Regions from separate parts of the Halomonas sp. OfavH-34-E genome, predicted to be linked through region 2. Evidence: predicted binding sites of a transcription regulator. Region 2 holds the regulator's gene; each other region holds the start of a gene.
The links. The regulator sigma-54, encoded in region 2, starts transcription at its own class of promoters, with help from an activator protein. The targets are predictions, from matches to a motif close to TGGCACNNNNNTTGCTNT.
Positions count from the first base shown of each region.

Region 1: the regulator sigma-54 is predicted to act here: its motif matches at 5,146-5,163, upstream of NH448_RS20350 (P-II family nitrogen regulator).
Region 3: the regulator sigma-54 is predicted to act here: its motif matches at 2,751-2,768, upstream of speB (agmatinase).

Region 1 is NZ_JAMXRY010000061.1:14,837-24,423, reverse strand. Features, by position in the region: gene NH448_RS20375 (IS30 family transposase) at 1-673, shown strand, start outside; partial or broken gene NH448_RS20370 (transposase) at 686-952, opposite strand; gene NH448_RS20365 (restriction endonuclease) at 1,232-2,119, shown strand; gene NH448_RS20360 (YifB family Mg chelatase-like AAA ATPase) at 2,836-4,341, opposite strand; gene NH448_RS20355 (accessory factor UbiK family protein) at 4,461-4,841, opposite strand; gene NH448_RS20350 (P-II family nitrogen regulator) at 5,227-5,565, shown strand; gene NH448_RS20345 (ammonium transporter) at 5,615-6,865, shown strand; gene glnK (P-II family nitrogen regulator) at 7,056-7,394, shown strand; gene NH448_RS20335 (DUF3820 family protein) at 7,568-7,783, opposite strand; gene NH448_RS20330 (SDR family oxidoreductase) at 7,940-8,575, shown strand; gene NH448_RS20325 (ferredoxin--NADP reductase) at 8,678-9,454, opposite strand.
Region 2 is NZ_JAMXRY010000001.1:86,764-96,350, reverse strand. Features, by position in the region: gene NH448_RS00475 (FTR1 family protein) at 1-361, shown strand, start outside; gene NH448_RS00470 (4Fe-4S binding protein) at 469-1,884, shown strand; gene bioA (adenosylmethionine--8-amino-7-oxononanoate transaminase) at 2,167-3,441, opposite strand; gene NH448_RS00460 (hypothetical protein) at 3,606-4,130, opposite strand; gene NH448_RS00455 (HPr family phosphocarrier protein) at 4,182-4,451, opposite strand; gene rapZ (RNase adapter RapZ) at 4,454-5,335, opposite strand; gene ptsN (PTS IIA-like nitrogen regulatory protein PtsN) at 5,389-5,874, opposite strand; gene raiA (ribosome-associated translation inhibitor RaiA) at 5,880-6,188, opposite strand; gene NH448_RS00435 (RNA polymerase factor sigma-54) at 6,348-7,760, opposite strand; gene lptB (LPS export ABC transporter ATP-binding protein) at 8,042-8,767, opposite strand; gene lptA (lipopolysaccharide transport periplasmic protein LptA) at 8,767-9,297, opposite strand; gene lptC (LPS export ABC transporter periplasmic protein LptC) at 9,310-9,587, opposite strand, start outside.
Region 3 is NZ_JAMXRY010000036.1:890-10,476, forward strand. Features, by position in the region: gene NH448_RS15500 (HD domain-containing protein) at 1-245, opposite strand, end outside; gene NH448_RS15505 (YjiH family protein) at 259-1,644, opposite strand; gene speB (agmatinase) at 1,737-2,687, opposite strand; gene NH448_RS15515 (sigma 54-interacting transcriptional regulator) at 2,919-4,421, shown strand; gene NH448_RS15520 (NAD(P)/FAD-dependent oxidoreductase) at 4,461-5,858, opposite strand; gene NH448_RS15525 ((2Fe-2S)-binding protein) at 5,855-6,175, opposite strand; gene NH448_RS15530 (FAD-dependent oxidoreductase) at 6,153-7,277, opposite strand; gene dctP (TRAP transporter substrate-binding protein DctP) at 7,340-8,332, opposite strand; gene NH448_RS15540 (TRAP transporter large permease) at 8,419-9,587, opposite strand, start outside.

The sequences.
Region 1 (9,587 bases), on a different contig from region 2:
GAGAGACCGGCGCATGCAGGTGTCACATGAGACGATTTACCGCAGCCTTTACATCCAAGCGCGCGGTGTACTGAAGAAGGAACTGATGCAGCATCTGCGTTATAAGCGCATGATGCGCCGCTCCAAGCTTGCTACGAGTCAGCCGCGCGGACAGATCCGGGATGCGGTGTCCATCCGAGAACGTCCTCCAGAGGCGGAGGACCGGGCGATTCCGGGGCACTGGGAAGGAGATTTGATCACCGGTGCCAGAAATTCCCACATTGCTACGTTGGTCGAGCGTCACTCTCGCTTCACCATGCTAGTTCAGGTGGATGGCAAGGATACGACCAGTGTGATCGCTGGCTTGATAAGAGAGGCCCAGCGGCTGCCGGCTGGTCTGAGAGGATCTCTGACATGGGATCGGGGCACAGAGCTGGCGGCACATAAGGACTTGACGGTTGCGACCGATATTCAAGTCTACTTCTGCGACCCTCAGAGCCCATGGCAGCGGGGAACCAACGAGAATACCAACCGCCTGCTAAGACAGTACTACCCAAAAGGGACAGATCTATCCACGTTCACCCAGCAAGACCTTGATCAGGTGGCCATGCGGCTTAACGAGCGCCCCAGGAAAACGCTGGGATACAAGACACCTGCCGAAGTCTTATCCACCACCGTTGCATTGACCGGTTGAGCGCAAGGCGGCTTTTTTTGCGATTTCAAGCTCTTCCGACTTCTCAGCCAGCTGACGCTTGAGCCTTGCGTTCTCTTCCGCCAAGGCCTGCTCGCGAGCCGAGGCGCTCTGCTGCTGCTGAGCCTTGGCTCGCCATTGGTAGAGCTGGCTGGGTTGGAGACCCAGCTCGCGGGCGGCGGCACTGGTACCAACACGGTCAGCGAGTGCCAAGGCCTCGTCCTTGTAGACCTGGGAGTAACGGGTGCGAGTCTTCTTCATCGACGTTGCTTGCCTTGCCATGGGGTCACCTCGTTCAGTGTACTGCCTTAACGGGGTGTCCACTGTTGGTGGGCAAGATCACTCCTCCCGGTAGTTTCCGATGGAGTAGGCACGTTGCCTCTTTATGGAAATCGATGTCTTTATCATGGGCTACCTCGTTCAGAGCAGTTACTAAACAGGGTGGCCACTGCTACTGGGAAAGATCAAGATAACTCGTATTTCTTTCCGTCTAACCTCTTGCTTTAACATTACCGACTGGGGATGATCACAAAGTCCATTGACCACTACCAAGGAGCGAAAATGTCGGAAGTTCAGGAAGAGATCAAAAAACTCGTTATGAGTGGCGAGATTACCCTGTCAAGCTTAGAGAATAGAAAACAGATTTTGCAAAATATTCAGGAGTTTGAGTCTGAGGCTTGGACGATTGGTTTTTGTAAAGAGATCAGCCTCACAGCTGAGGATAATTTTCTTCCGCTTCTCAAGCTTGATGATGTTTTTCTGAAGCATGTAGGAATTCATTCAGTTCTTCTTAAAAAGTTTTCTTCAAAACTTGAAGAACACCTACCAATACTCTTGTCAAAGAAAGATAGGGCAATACGATGCGATGAATTCGGCGATACCATAAGCAAAGGGTGGTTCAGCTATCTTGAAAAATATTACAAGGATAAAATCGAACCTTTCATTCATGGAGCACATGACAGTATCGACAGTGAATTATTTGAGCATTTTGAAACCACTCGCCTTAAACACCTTGTATGGTACGAAATAAATAAAGGTGAAGTTATCCGTGCAACATTGAAAAATATCGACTTCTTCATTGAGTTTAATCGAGAAAACACCACTACGCCTGACATTAATATATCTGGGACAGAGTATGAATCAAGAATCGCCAGTCAAATTAATAAAGAAACCACTTGGGATGCTGAACTTACTAAAGCGTCTGGCGACCAAGGCGCGGACATCATACTGTCAAAATCACAACTAACAATTATAGTTCAAACTAAATACCACTCGTCAAAGATCGGAAATAGCGCTGTTCAAGAAGCATTCTCTGCTAAAAAATACTATGGTGCTGACTTGGCTTTTGTTGTTTCTAATTCTGGATTCACTAAGTCAGCAAGTGAATTAGCCGACGCAACAGGTGTAAGGTTGTTTTCAGATGTCGAGCTAATGAGTTTTCTTAGCTGACCCATATCGCTTCCTTCAAAAATTCGGTTAAATAAAGATTATAAAATTCGACATGGCCAAGCATTAAGGATCAGAAAACTTAAACTTAGCTTAATTAAAAAGCAGCCAAAATATAACTTTTTTCCACTTCCCCTCCCCTCCGGACCTGAACATACCATCGTTAAACTCTAGACGGGCGATTAAACAACACCACGAAAAAGTGGACACAAAGTAATTGATAGTTTTAGTAAAACCAGGCCCTGGGTTTGATTTGGGTAATCCACCCAAATAGCGAATACTATGAAACGGCTATAACACAATTGCCGACACCGCCCCTGCGGGCTCTTCTGCTAGTTTTCTAGAGTTGAAGTTCGAAGTATGGCTAGTACAACTACATTCTACGAGCAATTTCCCCCCCATGCCCGCAGCCATCCGGAAGCTCGTAGTCACTTAATTAACGAAGCCATTCGGTTGGACCTATTCGCCGAAGTTCGCAAGTTTCTGCGATACCAGCTCGGTGAAGCATCTTCTCCAAACAGGATATCTTCTCAATACTGCGGCCCCAGCCCCATCACTCGGCGTGCTGCACCAACCAGTGCTACGCCTTCCACGTGCAAGCCTTGAATTTGTGGGGCTACACCACCGCCCCGACCTCTAGGAGATGCTGTTTCAAGCGCAGCTTGGGGTGGCCAGCAGGCAGGCAGCCACGTCACTGACGCCCCTCCCCTGCCGCGCCATCAGTAGTGCTTCAACAGCCGATCCAGCTGGCGATAGCCGATGGCCTCGATCAGGTCATCACGGCACGGACGTTCGCGCCCGGCCAGGTCGGCCAGGGTCAGCGCCACCCGCAGCACCCGGTGGTAGGCCCGGGCAGACAGCCGCAGGCGCTCAAGCGACTGCGCCAACCAGGTGCGCTCGGCCACCTCCAGGGCGCAGGCGCTCTCCAGCGCGGCGCCGGCGAGCTGGGCGTTGAGCACTCCCCTCTGCTGCTGACGCTGACGCGCCGCCATCACGCGTCGGCGCACCATCGCGGTGCTTTCCCCCGGCTGATGCGACGTCAACTGTTCCACCGGCAGCGCCGGCACCTCCACTTGAAGGTCGATGCGGTCGAGCAAAGGACCGGACAGGCGCGCCTGATAGCGCTGTATCTGGGACGCGGTGCATACACAGTCCTGACGCGGATCACCCAGATGGCCGCAAGGGCAAGGATTCATCGCGGCAACGAGTTGAAAACGAGCGGGAAATCGTCGCTCGTGACTGGCCCTGGCGATATGGATCTCGCCGCTTTCCAGCGGCTCGCGCAATACCTCCAGCACCTGGCGACTGAACTCAGGCAACTCGTCGAGAAACAGCACGCCGCGATGGGCCAGCGAGATCTCGCCGGGCCGCGGACGCGAGCCGCCACCGACCAGCGAGACCGCGCTGGCGGTGTGGTGAGGCGAACGAAACGGACGACGGCCAAAGCCATCGGACAGGGGAAGCGCGCACACCGAGCGAATCGCCGCTACCTCCAGCGCCTCGTCATCGCCAAGCGGCGGCAAGAGCCCGGGCAGTCGGCTGGCCAATAACGTCTTGCCGGTGCCGGGCGGCCCGGCAAACAGCAGGTTGTGCCCACCCGCCGCCGCCACCTCCAGCGCTCGCCGGGCCTGATACTGGCCACGCACATCGCACAGATCCAGCGCCGCAGACCCGTCTTGCGGCGGTGCGGTGGGTGGGTGAGCAGCGAGGGGAATGCGCCCGGCCAGGTGGGCGACGACGTCGAGCAGGTGTGCCGCCGGCAGCACCTCCAGGCCATTGACCAGGGCCGCCTCATCGGCGTTGGCCTCGGGCAGGATCAGGCGCCGCCCGGCCTGACGGGTGGCCATGGCGAAGGGCAGCATGCCGGCTACCGGCCGCAACCGACCATCGAGGGCCAGTTCGCCGGCACACTCGACACCCTCCAGTGCGGCGGCGGGCAACTGGCCGGAAGCCACCAGCAGACCCAGCGCGATGGGCAAATCGAAGCGTCCACCCTCCTTGGGCAGATCGGCGGGAGCAAGATTCAGGGTAATACGGCGTAGCGGGTAGTCGAGGCCGCAGGTGGCAAGGGCGCTGCGCACCCGTTCGCGGCTTTCGCGCACTGCGGTCTCGGGCAGGCCGACCAGGGTCATGCCCGGCAGGCCGTTGGCCAGGTGTACCTCGACCTGTACCTCGGGGGCGTCCAGCCCCAGTCCCGCACGGGTGGCAATGATGGCAAGCGTCATGGGCTCCCTGCCTGACGGAAGGCTCATGACCAGTAGAGCACGCCCACCTCACCGGCGCCCCATGCCGGCCCCCCGCCAGGGCGGGCCGGCATATCTTGTGACGTTCTGCGTCTGAAGCCTCAGGCGGAGGGCTTGTCGGCTGAACCGCTCGATGCCTCGTCCTGCTTGCCCTGTTCCGGCACCGGCGGCACCGGTACCTCGGCGGCTTCCTCGGCCACGGCAGGCGCCGCGGTCGCTTCGCCAGCGGGCGCTGCACGTTCCTCGACCAGGCTCTCCAGCGCCGCTACCTGCTTTTCCAGCGCCTCGACCCGGGAGCGGGTGCGCTGCAACACGTCCATGAGGATGTCGAAATCCTCGCGTGACACCAGTTCGAGACGATCGAAGGCGCCACGCACCACCTGCTGGACCCCCTTCTGGATGTCTTCCGGGGCCTGGGAGGCGCCCTGCAAGCGCTCGCCGATCTGCTGTGCCAAACGGCTGATGCGATCCTGACTGACCATGATGGCTCTCCTTGAAACGTCGATGGGAACTCCGTTGCCGACAGGATACGCAAGCCGGGCGCCCAACGCATGCTTCGTGGCCCTTGCCCAGCGACGCCCGGCGCATTGGCGACTCCCTGATACCTACACGCGCCCCGGCACGCGACGCAGCACAACATGCTCGCCAATGACGCACCACCAATACGCGCCAGCACCAAAACAGTGCATTAACTTTGATGCAGTGCCGCAAACTCGCGGGTGTTTTTCGTCTCTCGCTATCAAGAACAACCACAAACCATTGTAAACAAAGATTTTGCCAAATTTATGGCACGTATATCGCTATGCATAGATATCCATGCACCGAGCGGAAACAAGCCGCCACCTTATGCACGTAGGGAGCCATGCCATGAAACTGATCACCGCCATCATCAAGCCCTTCAAGCTGGACGACGTCCGCGAGGCGCTGGCCGACAACGGCGTCCAGGGCATCACAGTGACCGAGGTCAAGGGCTTCGGCCGCCAGAAGGGCCACACCGAGCTATACCGCGGCGCCGAGTATGTCGTCGACTTTCTGCCCAAGGTGAAGGTCGAGGTTGCGATCGACGAGGCCCGACTGGACAGCGTGCTGGAAGCCATCTGCAACGCGGCCAACAGCGGCAAGATCGGTGACGGCAAGGTGTTCGTCACGCCGCTGGAAGACGTCATCCGCATTCGCACCGGCGAGCGCGGCTCCGACGCGGTCTGATCCCCGTCCCCTGACCCGACTTCCGATAAAAATATAGCGAGACACTTCCATGGTCGATATCAGTGAACTCAGCTACGCGCTGGACACCTTCTACTTCCTTATCTGCGGCGCCCTGGTCATGTGGATGGCCGCCGGCTTTGCCATGCTCGAGGCCGGCCTGGTCCGAGCCAAGAACACCGCCGAGATTCTGACCAAGAACATCGTGCTGTTCGCGGTCGCCTGCACCATGTATCTGCTGGTGGGCTACGCCCTGATGTACTCCTCCGACGCCGGCGGCTTCATCCCCAACCTCGGCTTCTTGATCGGCGCCGAAAACAGCGTCGATGCGGTGCTGGCAGGTGGTGAAGACGCACCCTACTACTCGGCCCGCGCCGACTTCTTCTTCCAGGTCGTGTTCGTGGCCACCGCCATGTCGATCGTCTCCGGCGCTGTCGCCGAGCGCATGAAGCTGTGGGCCTTCCTGGCCTTCGCCGTGGTCATGACCGCCGTGATCTATCCGGTCTCCGGCTACTGGACCTGGGGCGGCGGCTGGTTGTCCGAAGCAGGGTTCTCCGACTACGCAGGTTCCGGCATTGTCCACATGGCGGGTGCCGCTGCAGCCCTGGCCGGTGTGCTGGTGCTCGGTCCGCGCAAGGGCAAGTACGGCAAGAACGGCGCCATCTATGCCATCCCCGGTGCCAACATGCCGCTGGCGACCCTGGGTACCTTCGTCCTGTGGCTGGGCTGGTTCGGCTTCAACGGCGGCTCCGAGCTCAAGCTCTCCGACGTGTCTTCCGCCAACAACATGGCCCAGGTGCTGGTAAACACCAACGCTGCCGCCGCCGGGGGTGTCATCGCCGCGCTGATCCTGGCAAAGATCTGGTTCCGCAAGGCCGACCTGACCATGGCCCTGAACGGCGCCATCGCTGGCCTGGTCTCCATTACCGCCGACCCGCTGTCCTCCACGGCCCTCGGCGCCACCCTGATCGGTGCAGTCGGCGGTGTCCTGGTGGTGGTCGCCATCGTGGTCCTCGACAAGCTGCGCCTGGACGATCCGGTCGGTGCCATCTCCGCCCACGGTGTGGCCGGTATCTGGGGTGTCCTGGCGGTCCCGCTGAACAACGCCGACGCCACCTTCGGCGCACAGATGCTCGGCATCATCGGCATCTTCGCCTGGGTCTTCACCGCTAGCCTGGTCGTGTGGCTGATCATCAAGGCAATCATGGGTGTGCGTGTCAGCGAAGAAGAAGAATACGAAGGCGTCGACCTGGCCGAATGTGGTCTCGAAGCCTACCCCGAGTTTAACGTCGCCAAGAAGTAAGCCTGAGCTTACCCGCGACACCAGTGAGCTGGCGTGCTCCTCCTGGCCCCTTCGGGGGCCTTTTTTATTGCTGTTCGCCAGGGGTATGCTTTGTCACACTAGTCAGGACAGGCGCAACGGCGCGCCGCCAACGGGTTGGCGCCAGGCACGACCGACGCCGCCCCCACACGGACAGGATGAGGAACCCGCCATGAAACTGGTGACCGCGATTATCAAGCCATTCAAGCTCGACGACGTCCGCGAGTCGCTCTCCGAGATCGGTGTTCAGGGCATCACCGTCACTGAAGTGAAGGGCTTTGGCCGTCAGAAGGGCCACACCGAGCTGTACCGGGGAGCCGAGTACGTGGTCGACTTTCTGCCCAAGGTGAAGCTTGAGGTGGCGGTCGACGACGGTATGACCGAGCAGGTCATCGAAGCCATCGTCCAGGTCGCCAACACCGGCAAGATCGGTGATGGCAAGATCTTCGTCACTCCCCTTGAACAAGTTATTCGTATCCGTACCGGCGAAACCGACAAGGACGCTGTCTGACCGACGATGGCAGCTGTCTTCAGCCACCCCCCTTGAGCAGGTCATTCGTATCCGTACCGGCGAGACCGACAAGGATGCTGTCTGACCTCGACCGACAAGGACGCGGTTTGAGCTCGACCGACAAGGACGCTGTCTGACGACGGCGACCGGTTCTCCCCGCCAGGTGGCGCCGCTCAGCCGCGGCGTCGCAACGGCTCCAGCAGGTCGCTCAGGCCGTTGTGGTCGATCTCGTGCATCAGCGCCAGCAGGCGTCCGATCTCTCCGGGGGGAAACCCGACCCGGGCAAACCACGCCAGGTAAGGCCCGGGCAGATCGGCGATCAAGGTGCCTTGATGCTTGCCGAAAGGCATCGGCAAGGTAACCAGGCGTTCCAGGTCCTGAGGATTCATCGCTACTCCTGAGCGGGTGGGTGAGGGAAAGACGCACAGGGTACTGGCCTGCGGGCGGCGTCGCCATCGATTCGCCTCCCCATTGAAAGTCTCCCCCGTTGAAAGTCTTCCCCATCGACGCCATGGTTATTTCCAGGTATCGACAAGGAGGCCGACATGACCACACTCGTGATAGGTGCCAACGGCCAGATCGGCCGCCAGGTCTGCGCCATCGCCCACCGCCAGGGACATCCGATTCGCGCCATGATCCGTAGCGCCGAGCAACGCGACTGGTTCGAGCAACAAGGTATCGAGACGGTCGTCGCCGACCTGGAGGGCGACTTCGCCTCCGCCTTCGAAGGTTGCGATCAGGTGCTGTTCACCGCCGGCTCCGGCCCGAACACCGGGCCCGACAAGACGCTGTTGATCGACCTCTACGCCGCTACGCGGGTGGCGGACGAGGCCAGCCGCCAGGGGCTGGATCGCATGCTGATGGTCAGCGCCATGCGCGCCGAGCAGCCGCTGCAGGCGCCGGAGAAGCTCAGGCCCTACATGGCCGCCAAGTTCGCTGCCGATGCCTACCTGCGCAGCAGCAAGGTGGACCATGTCATCGTCAAGCCAGGCCGGCTCACCGACGACGACGCCACCGGCCGTGTGGCCACGTCGCTGGACGAGACCGGGGGCAACAACCAGATATCCCGAGCCAACGTGGCCCAGGCCCTGGTCTATCTATTGGGGCAACGAAAGATCCGTAATCACGAGACGGTGCTCCTGGACGGCGAACGCGAGATCGCCGAGGCTCTCGGCGACTGACCACCGCCACACCGGCAGGCGATTCAATCCGCCAGCAGCAACGACGACGCCGATGGCCACTTGCCATCGGCGGCGTCGTTTGCGGCGTCCTGTCGTGGGGTCTTACTTCTCCACGAAGGCACGCTCGATGACGTAGTCGCCGGGCTCGCCCATGCGCGGGGAAATATTGAAGCCGAGCTCGTCGAGCAGTGCGCTGGTGTCGTCGAGCATGGCCGGGCTGCCGCAGATCATGGCCCGGTCCTGCTTGGGATCAATGGGCGGCAGGCCCTTGTCGTCGGTCAGCTTGCCGGTGCGGATGTGATCGGTCAGGCGGCCCATGGTGTGGAAGTCTTCACGGGTCACGGTGGGGTAGTAGACCAGCTTCTCGCTGATCTCCTCGCCCAGGTACTCGTGCGCCGGCAACTCCTTGGTGATGAAGTCGGCGTAGGCCAGCTCGTTGACGTGGCGCACGCCGTGCACCAGCACTACCTTTTCGAAGCGCTCGTAGACCTCGGGGTCCTGGATCAGGCTGAGGAAGGGCGCCAGACCGGTGCCGGTGGACAGCATGTAGAGATTGCGCCCAGGCAGCAGGTCGTCACATACCAGGGTACCGGTAGGCTTGCGGCTGACCATGATCTGATCGCCTACCTGCAGGTGCTGCAGACGAGAGGTCAGGGGACCATCGGGTACCTTGATGCTGAAGAACTCGAGGTGGTCCTCGTAGTTGGGGCTGGCCACGGAGTAGGCACGCATCAGCGGCTTGCCGTTGACCTCGAGACCGATCATCACGAACTGGCCGTTCTTGAAACGCAGGCTACGCTCACGGGTCGTGCGGAAGGTGAACAGGGAGTCGTTCCAGTGATGAACGCTCAGCACTTCTTCCAGGGCAAACTTGCTCATGCCAACTCCTTAAAATGCGTGGGCTTATTCCTGAAGTGAATAAAGCCCGATATCAAGTCTTGCGGATAATTCTAAGACCGGCCATATTATCTGTTAAATGGATTGTATGGATAACGCTTATCCAATTCATTGA
Region 2 (9,587 bases):
TGTCACGGCGGCTGCCTGCTTCGTGATGCTGCAGTGGTCCTCGCGACGACTGGCCTGGCGCGGGTTCTTCCGGGCCAGCGAGATCCTGCTGCTGCTGGTGGCGGCGGGCCTGTGGGTAGCGGCGCTCGAGCGGCTGATGAATCTGGGCTGGTTGCCGGTCGGGATCGATCCGCTGTGGGACACCAGTGCCTGGCTGGATGATGGCCAGGGAGTCGGCGGACTATTGGCCAGTATCGCCGGTTACCGTGCCTGGCCTTCCTCGACGCTGGTGCTCGGCTACCTGTGCTATTGGGGCCTCGTCTACTGGTGGGTGGGCGGGCAGCGCCCGTCCCACAACGTCGTCGAGGGAGCGGTGTCGTGAACGAGGCGGCGGCGGTGACGGCAACAGGGACGGCAACAATGACGCCAGCAGTGATGCCAGAAGCCAGCGATCGTCGCTGCGGGCCTGGCAAGGAGATTCGGCCAACCGTGGCTGAGAATCGGCATCCAGGCGCCCGCAAGACCCGACGCTGGGCACGTCTGGGAGCCTGGCTGAAGCATCATCGGCGCTGGATTCTGACACTGCAGTGGGCCGTGGTGGCGTTCTACGCTGTGCTGCTGCTGGTGCCGCCCTTGTTGCCCCTGCCGAACCATGAGGCACGCATCCTCGATCACCTCACAGTGTTCGCCGAGTTCGTGTTCTGGGGTATCTGGTGGCCCTTTGTCATGGTCAGCATGGTGGTGGCGGGGCGGCTATGGTGCGGGATGATGTGTCCGGAGGGTGCCATCACGGAAGCCGCCAGTCGTGTCGGCATGGGCCGGGCGATACCGCGCTGGATGCGTTGGGGTGGCTGGCCGTTCGTGGGCTTCGCCATGACCACGATCTATGGGCAGCTGGTCAGCGTCTACCAGTATCCCAAGGCTGCACTGCTGGTGCTGGGGGGCTCGACCCTGGCGGCGGCCGTGATCGGTCTGGTCTACGGCAAGGGCAAGCGCGTCTGGTGTCGCCATCTGTGTCCGGTCAGCGGCGTCTTTGCGCTGTTGGCCAAGCTGGCGCCGTTGCACTATCGCGCCGACCCCGAGGTGTGGACCGAACACGGACGGCGCCAGCGCCGGCGTGAGGTGTCAAGAAGCCGTGCTCCGGACTGCCCGGTGCTGATCCCGCTGAAGCAGCTGGACAGCGCCAGTGACTGCCATCTGTGCTCGCGTTGTTCAGGCTACAAGGATGCTATCCATCTCGAGCTCAGGGCGCCCGGCATCGAGGTGGTGTCGCCACCGCCTCAGCGACCCGCGACCCTGTGGGAGTTCGTGCTGGTGGTATTCGGCCTGCTGGGCATCGCGGTGGGGGCATTCCACTGGTCGGCGAGCCCCTGGTTCGTAGCCGCCAAGCAGCAGGCGGCCGTCTGGCTCTATCAGCACGGTTGGGGATGGCCGCTGGAAACCAGCGCACCCTGGTGGCTGCTGACCCACTATCCCGAACACAACGACGTCTTCACCCTGCTCGATGGAGCCCTGCTGCTGGGCTATATCGGTGCCACGACCCTAGTGCTGGGGGGGCTTGTCTCGCTGTCGCTGTCGCTGACCAACCGTCTGCTTGGCCGCTGGCGCTGGCAGCGCCTGTGGCACCTGTCCTACGCCCTGATACCCCTGGCCGCGGTTGGCGTCTTCCTGGGCCTGTCGATGACCACCCTGACCCTGCTGCGAGGCGATGGCCTGCTGATCCACTGGGCCAATGACGCCAGGGCGCTGTTGCTGGGGCTTGGCGTACTGGCAAGCGCGGGGCTTGGCTGGGGCATCCTCGGACGCTACGCCGGTGGCCCGCGTCGACTAGCTGCCATGCTACCTATGCTCGCCGCCCAGGCGCCGGTGATCGGTGCCTGGTGGCTGCTGTTCTGGGGCTGGTAGAGCGTGGTAGCGCCTGGTAGAGAGCCAGCCACCGCACTAATTATGCGTTTGCGGAGAAAGGTGCCCGTCCCTGGTAAAGCGGGGCCGCAATGATCTGGCGCATCTCCTCATCCGAGGTGATATAGGCCGGCGGGCTGGTAGAGAGCCAGCCAGCGCCGACCCTGACTATGCAGAAAGAAACGGCGCTTTCATTGCGGTGATGATCTGGCGCATTTCCTCATCCGAGGTGATATAGGCCGGCGGGCTGGTAGAGAGCTAGTCAGCGCCGACCCTGCCCACTAATTATTCGTTTGCTGTGAAAGGAGCCTTCATGGCCTTGATGATCTGGCGCATTTCGTCATCCGAGGTGATATAGGCCGGCATGGTGTAAAGCCATCTGCCGAAGGATCTCAGCCACACGCCCTGTTCACGGGCGATGGCGGCGGCGCCTTTCAGCGCTTTACTGTCGTGCACCTCGATCACGCCGGTGGCGCCGAGCACACGGATGTCGGCCACCGCAGGGTGGGCGCGCAGGTCACTGTCGCCGGCGAGTTCCTGCACAAGGATGGCGTTGAGCCGAGCGATACGGCCCAGATAGTCGTCCTCCTCGAAGACCCTGAGGCTTTCCAGTGCCACGCGACAGGCCAGCGGATTGCCCATGAAGGTCGGGCCGTGCATAAAGGCGTGAAGCTCGCTGTCGCCGATAAAGGTGTCATGGACACGGTCGCTGGCCAGGGTCGCTGCGTGGCCAAGGTAGCCGCCGGTCAGCCCCTTGGACAGCACCATGATGTCCGGACTGACACCGGCATGGTCGGCGGCGAACATGCGCCCGGTGCGTCCAAAGCCGGTGGCCACTTCGTCGAACACCAACAGCACGTCGAACTCGTCGCACAAGGCGCGAGCACCCTTCAGATAGTCCGGAGAGGTCATGTTGAGACCTCCGGCGGCCTGCAGCAGGGGTTCCATCAACAGCGCGGCGATCTCGTGGTGGTGGGCTTCCAGCACCGCTCGCAGGGCGTCGAGGTCGGCGGCGACCTGCTCTGGCGTGGCCGTATAGGGTGCCGTCGGCGCCGGGGCGAAATGGTGCTTCGGAAGAAAGCCGGAAAACAGCGAATGCATGCCCTCTTCGGGGTCACACACCGCCATGCAGCCGGCGGTATCACCGTGGTAGGCCTTCATCAATGACAGCATGCGGTGCTTGTTGGGGCGGCCGCGCAGATGGTGGTACTGCACCGCCATCTTCATCGCCACCTCCATGCCCACCGAGCCGCTGTCGGAGAAGAACACGTGGTTGAGGCCCTCTGGCGTGACGCGAACCAGTTCCCGCGCGAGCTGGTCGGCGGGATCGTGGGTCAGTCCTCCAAGCATCACGTGACACAGCGTGGCAGCTTGCTCCTGAATCGCCTTGACCAGCCGTGGATGTCCGTAGCCGTGGATCATGCACCACCAGGAGCAGGTCGCGTCGAGCAATGATTCGCCGCTGTCCAGGGTAAAACGGGTGCCCTGGCCGCCGACTACCCGGGGGGCAGGGGCCTGGGTCTTGAGATGGGCGTAGGGATGCCACACCGGAGAGGTCATGTCGGCTCCTAAAGGACGCTTGGTGGTAAACTGAGTGACGAGTTAAAAGTTTACCACCGCTGCTGCTGCCGTCGCCAACACCAGCGCTCGTACCCGGAAAACCGGGGTAGAACGGGGCAGGCGAGGGCACAAGGAGGAGCGGTGCTTTCTAAGGGATGCTGGGCTCAGGGATGCTGGGCGTCGACACGTTCGAGAAAGCGCTCGAACAGGAACGCCTCGTCGTTTTTCAGCGAGCGACTCAGACAGTCGATGAACTCTCGGCGCGGATAGGTGAAGACCCGCGGCGCCTTGTAGGCATCCAGATCGATGGCGATCACCTCTCCGTCGACGACCAGGAAGTTCTCTGTGTGCAGGCCACGACAGTGGATACGGTCACGGTACAAGGCTTCGAGAATGTCCAGGTAGCGGTTCTGCAGTTCCGGAGAGTCGAGGACCAGCTTTTTAAGCGCGATGCCGTGCACGTTGGCGGTGACCAGGCGATAGCGCTCTGCCGACAGGATTTTCGGTGTGGCGATACCCAGTCGCTCCAGTCGGCCGGCGACATAGCGAAAGTTGTGGCCGGGGTAGCGCCGGATGCCCAGGCGGTAGCGCCAGCGATCGCTGGTCTTGGGCGTGAAGGTCTTGATGAAGGCGTCCTGGTCCGGATCGTAGTGGACCTCGGTGTACTTGCCGGTCTGGATCAGTTGCATGGCGTCCTTGGCAGGCAGGGGGTGGCGGTCAAAACAAGGAGAGGGAAGACGTCAGGCGTCTTCGTCGAAGCGTGCGTCGAACAGTGCCTCCAGAGCGTCCAGCACCGCGTCCGCGTCCTTGCCTTCGGCCTCCAGGGTCAGCTCCGTACCGCAGGGGGCGGCCAGCATCAGCAGCGACATGATGTTGGCGGCGTCACCCGAGCGGCTGCCATGGTGGACGGTGACGGTGGCGTCAAAGGGTTGGCAGCAGGTGACCAGGCGTGTCGCGGCGCGTGCATGCAGGCCACGACGATTGGTCAGGGTCAGGGTGCGTCGGGCCACGCCTAGAGTCCTCCGCTGTCCAGTCGGCGTTGCTGGCCGAGTTCGCGGTGGCGTAGACGGACGCGGGGATGCTGGTCGGCCAGGGCCGAGGCGATTCCCTCGGCCAGGTAGACCGAACGATGCTGTCCTCCGGTGCAGCCCACCGCCACGGTGAGGTAGCTGCGCTGGCTTTGCTGATAGCGCGGTAGCCAGGTGCGCACCCAGGCGAGAATGTCGCGTTTCATGTCGGCGACGTCCTGATAGCGTTCGAGGAAGTCGATGACGCTGGGATCGCAGCCATTGGCATCACGCAGCGATGGTTCCCAGTAGGGGTTGGGCAGACAGCGGGCATCGAACACGATGTCTGCATCCGGCGGCACGCCACGCTTGAAGCCGAAGGACTCCACGGTCAGGCTCAACTGGCCGCTGCGGTGGTCGGCGACCTGTTCGGCGATGCGCGAACGCAGTTCGTGTACCGACAGGCGAGAGCTGTCGATGACCAGATCGGCCAGGTCTCGAATGCCCGAAAGGGCCTTCTGTTCGGACTCGATGGCTTCCGCCAGGGTCATGTCGCTATCACGGGTCAGGGGGTGACGGCGCCGCGTGTGGGAATAACGCTCGAGCAGAATTCGCGCATCACTGGTCAGGTAGACCACCTGGCAGTCGATCGGACTCTGCTTGAGGGACGCCAGCTGGGCGGGGAAGCGTTCCAGCGCCTCAGGCAGGTTGCGGGCGTCGACGCTGACGGCGATACGGCGGGAATGACCGTTTTCCAGCTCGTCCACCAAGGCGCCCAGCAAGGTCGCGGGAAGGTTGTCGATGGCGTAGAACCCCAGGTCCTCCAGGGCCTGAAGGGCCACGGACTTTCCCGAGCCGGAGCGACCACTGATGATCACGAGCTGCATGTCCTGTCTCCTTGGGCAGGCGTCCATTGCTGATGGCCTAGGCAAGGCCGCGATCAGGAGGGAGTGTCGTCCCCTGGCGCCTGTTGGCGGATGGCTTCCTGCAGGCGCTCGTGAAGCTCGCGCTGGGAGCTGGCGTGGCGCAGACGGTGACGTGTGTCGGCGTCGTTCATGACGCCAGCGACCTGGCCGAGCAGGGCAAGATGGGCGTCGTCGGCCTCTTCCGGCACCAGCAGCACGAACACCAGATCGACGGGCTCACCATCGATGGCATCGAAGTCGACAGGTTCCGCGAGTTTGAGGAAGCCGGAGATGGGCGCCTTGCAGTGGGGGTTGCGGGCATGGGGAATGGCGACGCCATTGCCTATGCCGGTACTGCCCAGGCGCTCACGTCCGATCAGCCGACTGAAGACCTCCTGGCTGTCCAGGCTCGGGGTGTTCTGCGCAATGAAGGTGCTGAAAAACTCCAGCACCCTCTTCTTGCTGCCTCCCGGGACATCGAACAATGTGCGCTCGGGAGGGAGAATGGCTTCCAATGTCATGAGAGTCAGCGAATTCCGGCGCCTTGGGCGCGGGCTTGGGATTTTTCCTTGTGCTTGACCAGCTGGCGGTCCAGCTTGTCGGCAAGGGCGTCGATAGCAGCATACATGTCGCCGTCCTGCGCTTCGGCATGCAGGTCGGCACCGGCGGCGTGAAGGGTGCAGGCGGCCAGCTGGCGTTCCTTTTCCACCGAGAGGGTCACCTGGACGTTGGTGATGTTGTCGTAGTGGCGCTCCACACGGGTGAGCTTCTCTTGTACGTAGTCACGCAGGGGATCGGTCAATTCGACGTGGTGGCCGGTGATGTTGACTTGCATGACAGGCTCCTTGCTCTTTCGGGTGGTGGCTTGATTGTAACCCTTTTTCCGATCCTGCAAACCCCCTCGACGCTACGCAGAAAGACGCAGATGTCATGCGAAATTTCAAGTGCTTGCGCTTTCCCGATAACTAGGCTAGCGACGCCGCAGCGCAAGGCCTCAGCGCAGTCGCTTGCGCTCGCTGGAAGACGGAATATTCATGGCTTCCCGGTACTTTGCCACGGTGCGTCTGGCGACATTGACGCCGTCTTCCGCCAGCAATTCCACCAGTTTGCTGTCCGACAGAGGTTTGCGGGCAGGTTCCTTTTGAATCAACGATTTGATCATGGCGCGGATGGCGGTACTGGAATGGGCGTCGCCATCCTGGCCGACCTGGCTCGAGAAAAAATACTTCAACTCGAACACGCCGCGAGGCGTGTGCACGAACTTCTGGGTGGTCACGCGGGAGATGGTGGACTCGTGCATCTCCACCTTGTCTGCGATATCGGCCAGCACCAACGGTTTCATGGCCGCTTCTCCCTGCTCGAGGAAGTCGATCTGACGCACCATGATTTCCCGGCCGACCTTCAGCAAGGTGTCGTTGCGGCTGGACAGACTTTTGATCAGCCAGCGCGCCTCCTGCAGGTGGTCCTTGAGGAACTGGTTGTCCTGGCTCTTGTCCGCGCGCCGAATCAGCGCAGCGTAGTCGGGCTGGATGCGCAGTCGGGGCATTGCATCCGGGTTGAGTTCAACGCGCCAGCCCTCTTCGGTGTGGCGTACCACCAGGTCGGGTATGACGTAGTCGTTATCGCTGTCACCGAACTGGCTGCCGGGACGTGGGTCGAGGCTCCGGATCAGCTCGATGACGCTGTCGAGTTGGTCGTCATCGAGTCCTAGTCGGCGCTTCAGCAGACGTCGGTCGCCGCTGGCCAGCGCCTCGAGAAACTGTCTTACCAGTCGTCCGGCCTGGGGCAGCAGGACGGTATCGCGAGGCAGGCTATCCAGTTGCAGCATCAGACACTCGCGCAGGTCGCGGGCGAACACTCCGGTCGGTTCGAACTGTTGCAGCCGAACCAGCACCGCCTCCACCTCCGCGAGGGGAGGGGGGCGACGACCGTCTTGCTCGAGCCCCTGGGCAATGTCATCCAGTGTCTGCTCGAGATAGCCGTCGGCGTTGACCGCGTCGAGCAGGCTCTCGGCGATCAGGCGCTCCTGGTCGCTGACGTCGAGCATCGCCAGTTGCCAGCTCAGGTGGCTGTGCAGTGACTGGGAGCTTGCCTGGCGCTCGAAATCCGGCGCCTCGCCACTGCCGGCGGGGGTGGTGCCCAGGTCCTGGTAGGTGTCGGACCAGTCGCTGTCCACACTGAGTTCCGAGGGAATCTGATCCGCCCAGTCATCTTCCACGGCTTCCCTGGTCTGCTGTTCGCCGAACTCGTCCTCGAGTTCGAGCATGGGGTTGGCCTCCAGCGCCTGCTGGACCTCCTGGCGCAGGTCCAGGGTCGAAAGCTGCAGCAGGCCGATCGCCTGTTGCAGTTGCGGGGTCATGGTCAGCTGGGTACCAATGCGCAGCTGCAGTGACGCCTTGAGGGCCATGGGTCGGGATCCACCAGTGTTGTCGAAAGGCTTTACCCTAACGACGAGTCATCAGACATGCAAGCATCTTGCCAAGTTGGTGTTTTTTGACCTGTGGGAGGGAGTGTAAAGGTCGATGTGGAACAACTTGGTAGGGGGGAGGTGCTTCTTTCGAGGGAGGCCCTGTGTGCAAGGTGAGGCCGACCCTTTCAGGGCCGGCGGTTGGATGCTGATGCTGGCAAGTGTTGCGGCCGCTTGATGCGACTGCGACTGCGACTGCGGCTGTCGGGCGGCCCTGCGGTCTAGAGGCGGAAGTTCTCGCCCAGGTAGACCTCCTTGACGCGCTGGTTGGCGAGGATGGACTCGGCGCTGCCCTCGGCGATGATCTGTCCGTCGCCGACGATGTAGGCACGATCGCAGATATCGAGGGTCTCGCGCACGTTGTGATCGGTGATCAGGACGCCGATATCGCGGGCCTTGAGTTGACGAATGATGGACTTGATCTCGCCCACCGAGATCGGGTCGACCCCGGCGAAGGGTTCATCGAGCAGGATAAAGGCCGGCTCGGTGGCCAGGGCGCGAGCGATCTCGACCCGGCGCCGCTCCCCGCCGGACAGGCTCATGCCGGGGTTGTCACGAATATGGCTGACGTGGAAATCCTCGAGGAGTTGCTCGAGACGTGCTTCTCGGCCCTCGCGGTCGAGGTCCTTGCGGGTCTCGAGGATCGCCATGATGTTGTCGGCCACCGACAGCTTGCGAAAGATCGAAGCCTCCTGAGGCAGGTAGCCGATACCGGCCAGCGCGCGCTGGTGCATGGCCGCGCGGCTCAGGTCCCGATCATCGATGCTGATGCTGCCGGCGTCGGCTCTGACCAGGCCGACGATCATGTAGAAGGAGGTGGTCTTGCCGGCCCCGTTGGGGCCCAGCAGACCGACGATGCTGCCCTGCTCGATCGACAGGCTGATGTCCTGGACGACGCGACGCTTCTTGTAGCTCTTGGCCAGATGGCGAGCGTGGAGAGTCTTCATCAGTTTCCTTGGCTTTCCGGCTCGAGGGTCATGCGAATGCGCTGCTCGCCCTGGACGCCCTGGGCGCTGGAGCGGGCCTGGACCACGCGGCGATCGAGGAAGTACTCCAGATAGGCACCGTCGAAGGTGTCATTGGCCTTGTGCAGCTCAGCCTGGTCGATCAGCTCCATGCGGCGTTCGGCCACGTGGTAGATCACCTTGCGGCCCCAGCCCTTGACCACCGGTTCTTCCGGGGATGGCTTCTGCTCGAGGTAGGCGCGGGAGCCGGTCGCGGTCGCCAGTGACAGTTGTCCCTGGTCGTTGCGCTGGATCTCGACGCGTTCGCCGGTGAGGATCATGCTGCCTTGCACAATGCGCACGTCGCCGGTATAGACCGCGGTACCGGCGCGATCATCGAGATCCAGCTGGTCGGCCTCCACCTGAATCGGTGCGCTGCGATCACTTTCCAGCGCCAGGACACTGCTGCCGGTGGCGCCGGCGGCCAGGCCAAGGGCCAGGGCAAGCAGGAGGGCGGGACTTGGACGCATCATGGAAGGGGCTCCTTATTGAGGCTCTGGCGGATGATGACCGGTGACATTGTCGGTCAGGCGAGCGGTATTGTCATGGATCCAGGCGTCGAAGCGCTCCCCTTGCATCTGTTGAGGGGGTTGGCGTAGGACGGCTGGCGTTTCGCTCCAGACATGGCCACTGTCGCTGTCGTAGACCAATACCTCGGTATCAAGCTGCCAACGCTCCGCGGGGGCCTCGAGATGGGCGTCGCCCGACAGGGTCAGGGGGTTGCCGTCCGGACCCAGTTCACCGTTGTCGGCGTCGGCGATCC
Region 3 (9,587 bases), on a different contig from region 2:
ATCTCTTCGTCGGCGCCGGCACGCTCGGCCCGGGTCGCGCTCTGCAGGCAGTGCTCCAGCCGGGTGATCTGGTAGGGCTGGTGGCCCTCGCCCAGCCGGGCGAGGGTGTCCAGTACGCTGTCGGCGAGGCCGGCCAGGTAGTCGGCGTCGTGGGCGGCGATCACCGCCCAGTCTTCTGCCGTGCTTTGGTCGATGCGGGTGAAGGCCGCCTTGCCGGCGGCGTGAGCATCGTTTGGGTCTGTCATGTCGGCCTCCCGATCAACCCACCAGCCAGTGGGCCATGACCACGATGATGGGCAGGGTGATGGCGGTGCGCAGCAGGAAGATCACCACCAGTTCCCACAGCTTGAGCGGGATCCGTGACTTCAGCAGCAGGGCGCCGATCTCTGACATGTAGATCAACTGGGTCAGTGACAGACAGGCGATGACGAAGCGAGTCAGTTCGCTCTCGATATCGCTGGCCAGTACCGCCGGCAGGAACATGTCGGCGAAGCCCACCAGGGTCGCCGGCGCGGCGGCCTCGGCCTCGGGCAGACCCATCCACTCGAGCACCGGCACCATCGGCATGGACAGCCAGGTGAACAGCGGAGTGAACTCGGCCAGTACCAGCGCCACGGTACCGATGGCGATGACCAGCGGCAGCAGCCCGAAGAAGATGTCGGCGACGTTGAACAGTGCCAGGCGGGCGAGCTTGAGCGGGCCCGGGGCGGTCTCGGCGCGGGCCACGGCGATGCCCAGGCTGTAGCGCAACAGACTCTGGTTGCCGGTGTTTTCTTCCTGGATCTGGCAGCCCACCGGCTCGTAGTAGGTGTTGGCCTTGCGTGACAGCGGCGGCAGGCGCGGCACGATGACGGCGGCGACCAGGCCGGCCACCACCACGGTCAGGTAGAACGGCACGAACAGGTGGTTGATGCCGATGAAGCTGGTCACCAGCAGGGCGAAGGCGATCGACACGATCGAGAAGTTGGTGGCGATGGCCGAGGCCTCGCGGGCGTTGTAGAAGCCCTGCTCGTATTGCTGGGTGGTGATCAGTACGCCGACGGTGCCGGAGCCCATCCAGGAGGCGGTGGCGTCGATGGCGCTGCGCCCGGGCAGCCCGAAGATCTTGCGAAAGGGCGTGCGCACCATGGAGCCGATGAACTCCATGAAGCCGAAGTCCACCAGGAAGGGCAGCAGGATGGCGGCAAAAAAGAAGAAGGTCAGCAGCACCGGCGCCAGGTCATTGAGCATCACCCCGCCGGTGAAGGAGGCGGTGACCATCTCCGGGCCGACCTGGAAGTAGGTCATCAGCGCGAAGGCGGCGCCGAGGGCGCGCATCACCACCCACAGCGGGGCGATGTCGAACAGCTCCTTCATCGCGCCCTGGCGGGCCCAGCCTGGTTTGGTCAGCTTGACCACCAGGGTCAGCACGATGGACAGGGTGAGCACGACGGTGGCGATGGCGGGCAGGGCGTCGCCGAGGGTGGCCTTGAGCCAGTCGGCGGCCAGACCCATGCCGATGTTGATGGTATCACCGACCGAGAAGGGCACCAGGAACAGCAGGATGCCGATCAACGACGGGACGAGGAACTTGATCAGACCATGGGTGCTTAGCTTGCCCCCGTCGGTCGTGATCTTGTCGGCAGAATGCAGGTGGGAGGACATGGGCGATCACTCTTTGCTGTTGTAATGGTCGGCGCCCTGACGCGGGCGCCTCGTTGGCTGTCGCCAGGGCCACTCCCTGGCCCTGTGAGGATTCAGTCGCGGCGCGCGACTCCGGGGAGCACGCACAGCATTTCATAGAGCAGGGTGGCGCCCATCAGGGCGGTGTTGCCGCTGGGGTCGTAGGGCGGGGAGACTTCGACCAGGTCGCCGCCGACGATATTGAGCCCCTGGGCGCCGCGCACGATCTCCAGGCCCTGGGCCGAGGTCAGGCCGCCCATTTCCACCGTGCCGGTGCCGGGCGCCACCGACGGGTCCAGGCCATCGATGTCGAACGAGATGTACACCGGGCCATCGCCCATCTGCTCGCGCACCTCGGCCATCAGCGGCTCGAGCGACTTGTGCCAGCACTGTTCGGCCTGGACCACGCGGAAGCCCTGCTGGCGACACCAGTCGAAGTCCTCGGCGGCGTAGCCGGTGCCTCGCAGGCCGATCTGGACGACCCGGTTGGCGTCCAGCAGCCCTTCTTCCTGGGCACGGCGGAACGGGCAGCCGTGGGCCACCTCTTCGCCGAACATGTGCTCGTTGACGTCGGCGTGGGCGTCGATATGGATCAACCCTACCGGGCCATGCTTCTTGGCGATGGCACGCAGGATCGGCCAGGTCAGGGTGTGGTCACCGCCCAGGGTCAGCGGCACGCAGTCGTGGGACAGGACGTCGTCGTAGAAGCGGCTGATGATGTCCAGGTTCTTCGGCAGGTTGAAGGTGTTGATCGGCACGTCGCCGATGTCCGCCACCTGCAGGCTGTCGAAGGGTGCAGCACGGGTGGCCATATTGTAGGGGCGCAGCATGCGCGATTCGTCGCGGATCTGGCGCGGCCCCAGTCGGGTGCCCGGGCGGTTGGAGGTGCCGATGTCCATGGGAATGCCGATAAAGGCGGCGTCCAGACCCTCGGCGCTGGTCTGGGTGGGCAGACGCATCATGGTGGCAGGGCCACCGAAGCGCGGCATCTCGTTGCCGCCGAGAGGTTGATTGAAGTCGCTCACAGGGAACTCCTGGCATCGTGGATGGGGACGGTCGCGGCCCTGGGCCTGACGGTTGTTGTGGATGATGCAGACGCCGTGCCATCTTTTGGGCATTTATACTAAAGATGTAATAGAGGTGCAGGGATTCCAAGGGATGGTCTGCTGTGGTGGTAGAAGTGATCCAGAAGTGAATCGCGATCCCGACGCATCGTGATACACTTCTGAATCAATGATGCATTTATGGATCGTTTGATGAGCGACGACGACACCAAGATTCTCAAGACCATCATCGATACCGCCCACGACCACTTCTTCATCGTCGCGCCGGACGGTCGTATCCGCGACGTCAGTCCCGGGGCGGCGGCGGTCTACGGCATGTCCTGCGAAGAGCTCTGCGCCACCAGCGTGCAGCGGCTCGAGGCCGATGGCGTGCTGACCCCGTCGGTCAGCCTGGAGGTCATTCGCAGCGGGCGGCCGGCCCAGCTGGTCCAGCGCACCGGCACCGGACGCCGGGTCATCGCCCAGGCCCATCCGGTATTCGAGGGTGAGCGGCTGGTGGCGGTGGTCAGCCGCTCCATGGACTTGACCGATCTGCAGCTGCTGCAGCAGGAGTACGCGCTGTTGCAGCGCCGCTTCAGCGAGCACCTGCGCCGGGGCCATGCGCTGGAGAGCGACAGCGAAGCACTCGAAGCCGAGCTCGATGACCTGGAGGTGAAAAGCCAGCTGATGCGCGAGGTGGCGCTGCTGCTCAAGCGGGTCGCGCCCACCGACGCCACGGTCTTGATGCTGGGCGAGTCCGGGGTGGGCAAGACCGCTTTCGCCCGCCAGCTGCACCGTTGGAGTTCTCGCCGCGATGGCCCCTTTATCGACGTCAACTGCGCCGCCATCCCTGAAAGCCTGTTCGAATCGGAGATGTTCGGCCATGAAAAGGGCGCGTTTTCCGGCGCTGCGCCGGGGGGCCGCAAGGGGCTGATCGAGCAGGCCGAGGGCGGCACCCTGTTTCTCGACGAGATCGGCGAGTTGCCCCTGGCGGTGCAGACCAAGCTGCTGAAGACCATCCAGGACGGCAGTATTACCCGGCTTGGGGACAGGGCCCCGCGACGGGTCGACTTTCGCCTGGTGGTGGCCACCAATCAGGACCTGTCGGCACGGGTCGAGCAGGGCCTGTTTCGCCTGGATCTGTACTACCGGCTGAACGTGATTCCGGTCACCCTGCCGCCCCTGCGCGAGCGTCGCGAGGATATTCCCGGCCTGGTCGAGCGCCAGCTAAAGCGCCTCAATCGGCGTTATGGACGCGACAAGATGCTGTCGCGAGACGTGTGGCAGGCGCTGATGGGCTGGGATTGGCCGGGCAATGTGCGTGAGTTGGAAAACACCCTGGAGAGGGCCTGGTTATCCAGTGACGATGTCATCCAGGGCGATCTGCTGGTGCCGTCCACGGGGGCCTCGGTAGGGCCGCTCGGCGGGCAGCAGCGTGAAGCGCAGCAGACGGCGGCGTCCCTCACCGGAGACTCCGCTGCGCTGGCTGATGGCGCTTTGTCACCCGCGACACCATCCGCACCAGGCGCAGCGCGACCCGAGCTGTCGCTTGCCCGGGGCGAGGGCCTGAAGGCCGCCCTGGCCCGGCGCGAGCGTGAGATCCTTGCCGATTGCTGCCGTACCCTTCCCACCACCTACGCCATCGCCGAACACCTCGGCATCAGCCAGCCAAGCGTGGTGCGCAAGCTCAAGCAGCATGGGTTGCGGATCGGGTGAACTGGGTAAGACGGCCGACAGCAGGGTATTGTTGGGCTCTCAGCCGCTATCTGTATCGGCCAGCTCACCTAGTGTGATCGGCTTGATCGGCATCCTCAGCCGGTAGTACCCCACCTCCTCGGGTTCACGCTTCTGTGTAGTGGCGATCAACTGGTTGATGGTCAGGCCGCATAGTCGGCCCTGGCAGGGACCCATGCCTGCGCGGCTGTAGGCTTTGGCCTGGTTGGGGCCAGGGCAGCCGTGGCGGGCGAGTCGTCTGATTTCTCCAGCAGTGACCTCTTCGCAGCGGCACACCAGAGTCTCGTCGGGAGGAGCCAGAATGTCCCGCGAAGGTGAATAGAGGTGGTCGAGAAACGGCCGGGCTGAGCGTTCGCGTGTTCTGAGCCGGCGCGGTGCGCGGGTCATCGCTCTGTAGCGACGCTCGTCGAGACGTCCGAGTTCCCTGGCAATGGCCAGCGCTACCATTCGCCCGTCCGCCTCGGCGGCCTTTGCCCCGGAAATGCCGCCGCCATCACCGGCGACAGCGATTTCCGGTCGTGAGCTTCGGCCATCGCTATCCAGTGTGGGATGCCAGCATTGTTGGGCGGCATGCCAGTGGTGGTCGAGCTCCAGAGCGCGGCTGAGCTGAATATTGGGGACGACGCCCTGATGCACTAGCAGGCTGGCGCAGTCCAAACTGTGGTGCTTGCCATCAGAGGTGAAATGCACTTCTGAAACCCGGTCCTCTTGGCCTTCAGCTCGCAACGAGGACACGTGTCGATATAGCGGTATCCGTGAGCGTCGAACATCTCTCAGCAGTGTGCCACCTTTCATCAATAGTGGCAGGTTGCGTGTGGCCTGCATCAAGTGAGGCAGTGACTGGCGCCACTGGCCGCGAGGCGTGGTATCAAGCAACGCCCGGATTTTCACTCCGGCGCGAAGCAATTGTGCCGTCAGCAGTAACAGCAGTGGGCCGCTACCCGCCAGCACCAGGGGAGCGGGAGGCACCAGTGCGTGACTCTTCAAGGCGATTTGAGCGGCACCGCAGGTCATTACCCCCGGAAGTGTCCATCCCGGGAAGGGTACGGGCCTTTCCTGGGCGCCGGTGGCCAGTAGCAGGCGTGACGCCGTAAGTCGACGGCCTTCGCCCGTCCGAGAAAGGTGCAGGACAAGTCCATCTTCCACTCCCCACAGAGTGTGTCCGAACATTGTCTTCACGGCGCCGCTTCGTGGGAGTGCCTCGAGTAGTCGCCGGCCGGCGTAGTAGTCGGCGCCGAGGATGGACTCGTCGCACAACGGGCTCTGTCCGATGGAGCGGTAGATCTGGCCGCCTGGCGCCTGTTGTTCATCGATCAGGACGCACGTCAGGCCGCACTCGACAGCGGCAGTGGCTGCGGCCATACCGGCTGGTCCAGCGCCGACGATAGCCAGGTCGTAGTCGGGAGTGGAGATGGTCATCTGAATATCTCCTGAGTGGGACGGACGCCGGACTGGAAGGTGATACGCATCTGGTCGCGAACCTCGGTCATGCAGCCCTGCTGATTGGGACGATCATCGATGGTCAGCAGGCATTCGAAACAGGCACCCATCAGGCAGTAGGGCGCACGAGGATCTCCGCTCACGGCGGTTCGTCGAGACGGCAGGCAACCTGCTGCAAGAACGGCAGCGGCGACGCTGTCTCCGGCGTAGACCTTGACGGGTGTGTCGTCGACAAAGACGGTAAGCGATGGCTGGTCGCGCCGGGCTAGGCGCTCAAAGGGCAAGGCGTTGGGCACGAAACACCTCCAGGGGCTGGTCGGTGGGGGCGCCGCCGATCCAGTCAGCCAACGGGCCTTCATGGAAGGCGGCCAGGGTAACACCGCTGTGACAGGTCACCAGGTAGGCACCCGGGTGACTGGTGGAAGCTTCGTAAAGCGGATATCCGTCGGGGGTCATTACCCTCAGGGCGCTCCAGGCGCGGATCAGCTGGACATCGCGAAGCAGGGGAAAGAAACGCAAGGCACGGGCGGCGATATGGGCCATGACGTCGTTGGTCGTCGCTGTGTCAAAGCCCACATCCTCTTTTGAATCGCCGATCTGAATCGTGCCTTCTCCGGTCTGGCGAACATGGCCCGTGGGGTAGCACAGGAAGGGGCGAACGCGCTCGGCGATCAGCACCTGGCCACGATTTGGCGACACGGGGGCTGTCAGGCCGACCTGAGGGGCAAGGTCGCGATTTCCGAGTCCGGCGGCGAGGACCACCTTGGCGGCAGAATAGCGGCCGTACGCTGTCTGGAGTCGAAAGGCGCCGTCGCGGTGGTCGATGCGTTCGACGCGTCCGCCGGTTTCGAGTTTTCCGCCGAGATCGATGAAGCGTTGCATTAGCGCCCGCAGCAGCCGCAGCGGGTTAACGTGACCATCCTCTGGGCACCAGGTGGCTCCTGCTGTCTGGTCGCCGAGTTCTGGAATGAAGTCTCGTGCCTGTTGAAGGTCGAGCACCTCGAAGGGGTAGTCACCCTCAGCGTCCTCACGCATCCGGCGTAACATGGCGTGTCGGGCTTGCAGTTCCTGTTGAGTCTGGCATAGGTAGAGACCACCTCGCTGCTCCAGTTGAAGGTCGATACCGGTGCTTTCCCTCAGTTCTTCGGCAAAGCGTGGCCAGCGTGCTGCGGAGCGTCGGCTGATAGTGGCGTATTGCGGCAGGTTATCGCCCTTGCCCTGCACCCAGACAAGGCCAAAATTGCCCCGCGATGCTCGGATGGCCAAGTCGCCCTCGTCGAGCACTCGTACCGTCAATCCTTGGCGTGCCAGGCCGACGCCCACGGCGAGGCCGACCAGGCCGCCGCCCACTACGACCACGTCGCTGAGAGAGGAGGATGTCTTGGTCGCTTGTTGCATGAGACTGCCTCTTTAAAGCAGAGGGGATCCGCCCGCGGGCGGATCGAAGGTGGAAAGCGGCCTTATTCGATGACCTGATCGAGGACGCTTTGAGCCCAGTCGGCGCCGATGTCATCGAGGATGACTGGCCAGACCTTCTCTCGCACGATGGACGCGGTGGCGTCGATCTGGGCGTCATCGACCTCAATCAGGGTGGCGCCGGCCTCGGCCAGCAGTTGTTCGTTGTGGGCCTGGTCGGCTTGGGCGTTTTCCCAGCGAGCGGACTCGAAGCGAGCTGCTGCTTCACTCAGTGCCTGTCGGGCAGCGTCGTCTAGATCGCTGTAGACACCTTCGTTGATCAGCAGGTACCACACCTCGAAGTGGGTGTTGAGTGGTACGTAGGTGTTGGTGACATCTCTAAACGAGGCGTAGTAGCCCTCTGCTCCAGACCCCATGACGCCATCGACAACCCCGGTCTGTACCGCCGTGAAGGCGTCAGAGAAGGGTAGGGGAGAGCCGATGTATCCGATGTTGTCCGCCATCAGTTGGAACGACTTCATCGGCGGTACACGTAGCTTGGCGCCCTTGTCAGCCGAGGGATCGGCAGGGTTCTCAACGTCGCTGTTGAGGGCGATGCCGCCGAAGTAGACCGGCCAGGCCGCCAGAACACGTATATCCTGACTGGCATAGATGCTCTCGATTTCCTCGCGCATCGGCGCGCCCGGCTCGAAAACCCGCTTGGCGTCGTCCCAGTTGCGAACCAGATAGGGCAGGTAAGCTAGCTGAAAGCGCTTGTCGGCCCCCGACGCCGGAGGCTGGACCGCCATGTCGACGGCGCCCAGGCTGACTCTTTCCTGCACGATGGTGTAGTCGCCCAGGGCATTGGCCGGGAATAGGCGGATGTTCAACTCGCCCTCGGTGGAGGTGGCGACATCATCAGCAAAGGCCGCTGCCGCCTGGTCGATGGCTGTGTTCTGAGGACGCACGTGGGAGAGCTTGAGGCTGGTGGCCTGGGCTGTGGCGGATGCAAGGGCCGCCGCGGCGATCAGACTGACAAGGAGGCTTTTTGTGGTCATGGTGTTTTCCTTTCTGGTCGGAGTGTCGTTGTCATTGGAAGCTCGTGATGCCAGCGACGAGCGGCGCCAGGGGCTTGTCCGTTGGATCAATAGCCGAACAGGCCCGGCAGGTACTCGGATAGATCCGGCCAGGCTGAGACCAGCACCACCACCGGGATGTAGCCGAACAGGATCAGAGTCATGGCAGGACGAATGACTTGGGTGAAGCGGACCTTGCCGATGCGAGCCCCCAGATACAGGATGCTGGCGTAGGGAGGGGTGACCCCTCCCATGGCGGTATTGACCCCCATGATGGCGGCGAACTGAACAGGGCTTACACCGAGCGCCTCCATCAGTGGCAGCAACAGCGGTGCGGTCAGGATGATCGCGGTGATGTCGTTGACGATCATGCCGATAAAGAACAGCAGCAGATTGATGAGGATAAGCAGAATCAGCTTGTTGTCGGTGATCGCGAAGATCATGTCGACCAACTGTTGGGGAATGGCTTCGAGTACGTAGATCTGGCTCAGCATCAGGCTGAAGAGGATCATAATCAGAATGGCGCCCACCGCTGTCGCTGACTCCTTGCCAGAGGCCAGAAAGGTCTGCCAGGTGAGGCCACGATAGATCAGGAAACCAACAGGAATGGCGTAGATCACCGCCACGGCAGCGGCTTCGGTCGGCGTCATGATGCCGCCGTAGATGCCACCAAGGATGATGACCGGCATCAGCAACGCGGGTAGCGCGTGGGTGGTGCGACGTCCTGCTTCGCGCATCATCTTGTCCATCGGCAGGGGCTCGTCGAGCACCAGATCGAATTTTCGAGTCATGACCATGTTGACCAGACAGAAGTTCAGCATGATCAAGAGTCCGGGGCCGAGTGTGGCGAGGAAACTGGCGAGAATCGAGGTATCGGTGACCCAGCCATAGACGATCATGGTGACGCTTGGCGGTATCAGCAGTCCCAGGATCGAAGCGTTGGCGATTAGTGCTGTCGAGTAGGCCCGCGGATAGCCCTTGCGCTCCATTTCGGGAATCAGCAGTGGACCGATGGCGGCGATGCCGGTCAGACCACTGCCGGAAATGGCACCGATGATGGCACAGCTTACGGCGGCTACCGCGCCGAGCCCTCCACGAACACGGCCGACGAAGACGTTGACGAATTTCAGCAGACTGCTAGCGATGCCACTGACGCTCATCAGAGTGCCGGCGAAGACGAACAGGGGAATTGCCAGCAGCACCGGATTGGTCAACTGGCTGAATCCCCAGACCATCA